DNA from 2 places in the Lactobacillus helveticus genome. Region 2 is predicted to be linked to the other one. Evidence: predicted binding sites of a transcription regulator. Region 2 holds the regulator's gene; the other holds the start of a gene.
The links. Region 2 encodes LexA, which represses DNA repair genes until DNA is damaged. Its sites were predicted from a motif close to CNAACANNTGTTNG; they were not measured.

Region 1 (3,200 bases), 670 kb from region 2:
TAGTTGTGTACGCATTGTATGCACATATTTCATCAGGTGGTCAGCATAATGAGGCTGATAATAGTGGTGTAACTGTTTCATCACAAAAGACATCATCCTCATCTTCTAAGAAGAAGACTAAGCCAGTTGCTGTAAGTGCAGTTAAAATTAAGAAGATTAATGATAACGAATATCGTGTTCTTGGTCTTAAGAAGAATCGCCGTTTAGTTGTTAAAGCAGGTTCAACTAAAAACACTTCTGCAGGCGTACAAATTAATGGTAATGCAAATAGCTGGCAAGGAACTTTAATTGCTAAGCAAAAGCATACCCTTACTTTGCCTTCAAACGCTGAACGTGTTGTAATTACCTTAGGTAATGACAATGGAAGCTCAATTAAGATTGGTGGCAAGAAGGTACCATACGTACCAAATAATAGCTACAGAACAATTACTTTGTTAATTGGAAAAGCTAAGAAGACTACTACTCATCAAACTAATGATAATAATAGTCAAAATGGTACAACTAGTGACAATAATACTAATAACAGTAATACTACTACTCAAAATCAAACTCAGAGCAGCTCTACTACTAGACACAATACTCAAACTAGTCACCAACCATCATCAACTACTCAAAGCAGTCAAACAAGACAAAGTAGTCAAACAAAACAATCATCTACTACCCAATCATCAACAACCACTACGCAAAATAATAATGCCGGTGGAAACGATAATGGCGGCAGTGGCAATGAAAATAATGGCAATTAAAGCTTAGGAGAAAATAAGAAGAATGAATTTACCTAATAAACTTACTGTTTTTAGAATCTTTTTGATTCCAGTATTTATGTTAATTATAATTTTTGGTGGCAATGCTCATACTGAAGTAGCTGGTTCAACCGTAGTTTGGAGCTGGGTAATTGCAGCTATTATTTTTGCTGTAGCTTCAGCTACTGACTGGTTCGATGGTCATATTGCTCGTTCACGCAACATGGTAACCAATTTTGGTAAGTTTGCTGATCCATTGGCAGACAAGATGTTGACTATGACAGCATTCATCTTCTTGGTTGAATTGAAGCTTGCTCCAGCTTGGATTGTAGCTATTATTGTTTGTCGTGAATTAGCTGTTACTGGTTTACGTTTGATTTTGGCTGAAAACAAGGGTCAAGTTTTAGCAGCTAAGATGCCAGGTAAGATTAAGACCACTTGCCAAATGTTATCAATTATCTTCTTGTTAATCGGTAACTTCTGGCACATTGGTACTATTTTGCTTTGGCTTGCATTGATCTTTACTATTTACTCAGGATATGATTACTTCCACCAATCATGGGGCGTATTTAAAGGATCTATGTAAAATTAAAGATAAATTAAAAGAAGCAGAAAATTGCTTCTTTTTTTATTTTCTCAGAAAAAAATTGCCCTTTTTTGCGTATTTAATAGTGTAGGCTAAATACTTTGAACATTAGTTTGTATATTGCTTGCAAAGTAGATAATGATCAAAGTATACTTATTGAGTACAAAAATTTAGGAGGAAAATATGGCCAAAGATGAAAAAAAGGCTGCTTTAGATGCAGCGCTCAAGAAAATCGAAAAGAACTTTGGTAAGGGTGCTGTTATGCGTATGGGTGAAAAAGCTGATACCCAAATTTCAACAGTTTCAACAGGTTCACTTGCTTTAGATTCTGCTATTGGTGTTGGCGGCTATCCTCGGGGACGTATTATTGAAGTATATGGACCTGAATCATCTGGTAAAACCACTGTTGCTCTTCATGCAGTAGCTGAAGTACAAAAACGTGGTGGTACAGCCGCTTATATTGATGCAGAAAATGCAATGGATCCAGCATATGCTGAAGCATTAGGTGTAGACATTGATTCACTTATTTTATCTCAACCTAATACAGGTGAAGAAGGTTTACAAATTGCTGATACTTTAATTTCTAGTGGTGCCATTGATATTGTGGTAGTTGACTCTGTTGCAGCGTTAGTTCCACGTGCTGAAATTGAAGGCGAGATGGGGGATGCTCATGTTGGTCTTCAAGCTCGATTAATGAGTCAGGCTTTGCGTAAATTATCTGGTACTATTTCAAAGACTAAGACCATTGCAATTTTTATTAATCAGATTCGTGAAAAAGTTGGGGTTATGTTTGGTAACCCAGAAACTACTCCAGGTGGTCGTGCTCTTAAGTTTTATTCAACTATTCGACTTGAAGTAAGAAGAGCAGAACAGATCAAGCAATCTGGTGATGTGATTGGTAACCGTGTCAAGATTAAAGTAGTGAAGAACAAGGTTGCTCCACCATTTAAGGTGGCTGAAGTAGATATCATGTATGGTAAAGGTATTTCCCAAAGTGGAGAATTGCTTGATATGGCCGCTGACAAGGATATTATTGATAAAGCTGGATCATGGTACTCATACAAGAGTGATCGGATCGGTCAAGGACGAGAAAATGCTAAGAAATATCTTGAAGATCATCCAGATATCTATAAAGATATTCAACAACAAGTTCGTCAAGCATACGGCATTGATAAAAAATCAGTAGCTGATCGTGAGGATCCTGAAAAAATAAAGGAAAAACGCGAAGAAGCAAAAGCAGAGAAGACTGCAGAAACTAAAAAGGCAACTGATGACAAATAAAAGATAATTTTTACCTTGGAATTATGTTCCAAGTTTTTTTCTTGTGGATTGACATGAACCAATAGGTTCTTTATCATAAAAGTTGTGTGAATAATTCTAAAAAAAGGCGATAGTAATCATGGATACAATAATTATGATTCCCGTCGCAACTGCCATTGTTTCACTTTTGGTGGGTACAGTGATTGGTTATGCTATTCGCAAACATTCTTGGGAACAAAAGGTTCAGAATGCTCAAAATGATGCTGATCATATTTTAGCTGATGTTCGAGCACAAGTTGCTGCAGTAGAAGCTGAGGTTAATGCACAAAAGCAAGCAGCAGAAGCTGTTAAGCAAAGTGCTGAAAACACTAAGAAAGAAAAAATTCTTGAAGCTCAAGAACAAATTCGTGATTATAAGCAAAAAACTGAAGACAAATTAAATTTAAAAAAGGATGATTTGGCTCGGCAAGAAAATCGTTTAAAACAACGTGAAGATACTTTAGATCACAAAAATTCTTTGTTAGATGAAAGAGAAGCTGAACTCACTAAAAAAGAAGATCAATTAAAGCAGCAAGATACTAGCTTGAAAGCAAAATTAACTGAAGCTGATG
Region 2 (3,200 bases):
TATCCTAAGAAATTATTAGAGGAAGTAAAAGAACGGTCTAAAGGCATGCGCTTGGAAGGAATAAATTCAGGTAGTGGACCAAAGCATCCCTTGTTAAGGATTGTCGGTGAAGCACCAGGACGTAATGAGATTGTTAACAATATCCCATTTAGTGGTGATGCCGGCAAAGAACTGGATAAATCCTTGAAGCAAACTGGTTTATCACGAGATCAGGTTTATATCACTAGTGCGGTTCGTAGCCGTCCATTTAGCGTGAAAAAAGTTTTCAGCAAACGAGAAAATAAAGAGGTAATTAAAAGACCTAATCGTAAACCAACTAAAAAAGAAGTACTCGCGCATGCACCATTTCTTGATTATGAAATATCTTATGCGGATCCTCAGATTATTGTTGCTTTAGGAAACACTGGCTTAGAACGATTACTTGGCCCAGGTCACAAAATTTCGGCTGAACATGGCAAAGTTATTGAAAACACACCAATCCTTGAACTTAATACAGCTAAAGATGGCTATGTTTGGTCAAAAAAGAAGTACACGGTCATTCCGGAATATCACCCTGCAGCAGTTTTTTATAATCGTAAATTAAGCGATGATATTGTAAAAGATTGGGAAGTAATAAAACCTTATATCGATAAAGAAAGGGAAAACAATGAGTAACGAAACTTTTTTAATTCCAATTAGACAAAATAATGATCTATCCGATATCGCTCTTAATGAATTACGTATGGACTTAGATGAGCATCCCTTGCATCAAAGAGCCTATACAGAATTAGCATATTTACCAGGTAACAGTCGCAAATATAGCCTAAATAATGTCAAAACGATTGATAGCCCACTTAGAAATAAAAAGATTCTATTTTTGGGCTCATCTGTAACTTTTGGCTTCGGGGCTTTAGGTGAATCTTTCGTTGATTATTTATGGAAAAAAGATGGCATTGCGGCCATTAAAGATGCGGAAAATGGAACTACATTAGTAGATCAAGACACTAGTTATCATGGTGATTCCTATGTTGCTCGTTTCAAGGAAAATCTTAAAACTCCAATTGATATGTTGGTTTTACAGCTTTCTACTAATGATGCACGTACCAACCAGAAATTAGGCAAAGTTAGTGATGATGACCATTTTGATACGCAAACAATCATCGGTGCGATGGAGTATATCATCAGTCAAGCTCAAGCTACATGGCATTGTCCAATTATGATTTATACTAATCCATATTTTGAAAATAAGTTATATGAACAAATGGTAAAAGCAGCACATCAATTGGCTCAAAAATGGAATATTGAAGTCTTGGATTTATATAATAATCCTGATTTTAAAGACCAACCAGCTCTTTACATGGCTGATGAAATTCATCCAACGCGAGCAGGATATTTAGAAAAATGGCTGCCAGTTTTTGAAGATGAATTAACTAAAATTTTGGCAAAAAAAATAAACCCAAGCCATTAGCTTAGGTTTGATTACTAATCGATATTGTTTCTGTAAAGACCAACCACTTTACCTAAAATAGTTACCTCAGGTAAGATAATTGGAGCCATTGTATCATTTTCTGGTTGCAAACGGTAATGATCTTTTTCTTTATAAAAACGTTTAACAGTGGCTTCATTTTCAGCAGTCATAGCTACTACGATTTCGCCATTATTAGCGATGTTTTGTTTTTTGACGATAACATTATCGCCGTTTAAAATGCCGGCATTGATCATGCTTTCACCGTGAATTTTTAACATAAAGAGTTCACCAGCATCATTTTCAAGATCTGGTGGAAGTGGGAAGTATTCATCTATGTCTTGAACTGCTAAAATTGGTTGTCCAGCAGCAACAACGCCAACAACTGGAATTCTCTTTGGCTTGATGCCTAATTCTTTTTTACCCTCATCGGTAATTTCGAGTGCACGGGGTTTAGTTGCATCTTTGATTAAAAGGCCTTTGCGTTCTAATCGAGCCAAATGCCCGTGAACGGTAGACGTAGAAGATAGCTTAACTGCAGCACAAATCTCCCGAACTGTTGGTGGAAAGCCACGATGGTCGACAGTATCATAAATATAGCGTAAAATTTCTAGTTGTTTGGTATCACTGTTTTTCTTAGACATAATTTTTCTCCGTTATTGTAAAAAAGATTTTATTTATGCTTATTTTAACAAAAAAATAGCATAGTCTCAAACGAATGTTCTATGAAAAGTATCTTTTTTTATTGTATAAAATACTGTAGACTAAAGATTGTTAATGCGAGGTGAATATATATGAATAAAGATGCAATGAGTAAAGAAGAGGAAAAAAAGGTAACAGATCGAATTAACGAACTTTACCATAAGAAAGAAAAGGAAGGTTTGACTCCTGAAGAGGAACAAGAACGTAAAGAACTTCACAAAAAATTCCTTGCCAACTTCAGAGCTGCCTTTAAGCAAGATGTTGAAAATATGGTAATTATTGATAAGAATGGCAAAGAAGTAACTTCCGAAAGAGCCAAGCGTGCACAACGCAAAAAAGGTCTTAGAAAAGATTAATTAAGTCTTTAAAAAAGATGAAAATTTATGTAAGATATTATTGTTAGTTATGGAGGATTAATATGAATTTAGGTTTAGCAATTTTTTTGATTATTATTGCACTTTTGGTCGGCGCTGTTGCAGGTTTTTATGGTGCAAGAGCATACATGAAGAAATATTTTAAGGAAAATCCTCCAATTAGTGAAGACATGATTGTTGCTATGATGTCTCAAATGGGACAAAAGCCTTCTAACAAGAAGGTTCACCAAGTAATGAACATGATGAAACACCAACAAAAATAATTTGATTTTTTGTTGGATTGAAGGGTAAAGGTTTTTCCTTTACTCTTTTTTTATACTTTTTTAGGAAAATTAGGTTAAAAAGTGGGTATTTTTAGCAAATTAGGATGGTTTTTTAAACAGGAAAAGAAGCGCTATATTATTGGAATTACTTTTTTAGCGTTGACTTCACTAGCTAACTTAATTCCTCCGAGAGTTTTAGGCTTAACGGCAGACCAATTAGACAAGGGTCACATTTCCTGGAGCAAATATGCTGCATTAATTATTGCCGTTTTAGCGGCTGCTTTTACTCTTTATATTTTGCGTTACTTTTGGCGAAAGCAAATTTGGGGTGGAGCTGCTGAGCTTGAACGTCAAATGCGCTCAAAACTGTTTGATCATTTCATGATCATGGATCGAACTTTTTATCAGAGACACCGA

Region 1: a site for LexA is predicted at 1,432-1,445, ahead of recA (recombinase RecA). Genes of this name have one in related genera too.

The regions. Positions count from the first base shown of each region.
Region 1 is NZ_CP151471.1:1,034,186-1,037,385, reverse strand. It holds gene AADV52_RS05280 (helix-turn-helix domain-containing protein) at 1-746, shown strand, start outside; gene pgsA (CDP-diacylglycerol--glycerol-3-phosphate 3-phosphatidyltransferase) at 769-1,329, shown strand; gene recA (recombinase RecA) at 1,513-2,610, shown strand; gene rny (ribonuclease Y) at 2,729-3,200, shown strand, end outside.
Region 2 is NZ_CP151471.1:360,511-363,710, forward strand. It holds gene AADV52_RS01925 (uracil-DNA glycosylase) at 1-654, shown strand, start outside; gene AADV52_RS01930 (SGNH/GDSL hydrolase family protein) at 647-1,447, shown strand; gene lexA (transcriptional repressor LexA) at 1,462-2,088, opposite strand; gene AADV52_RS01940 (DUF896 domain-containing protein) at 2,239-2,502, shown strand; gene AADV52_RS01945 (YneF family protein) at 2,565-2,783, shown strand; gene AADV52_RS01950 (ABC transporter ATP-binding protein) at 2,865-3,200, shown strand, end outside.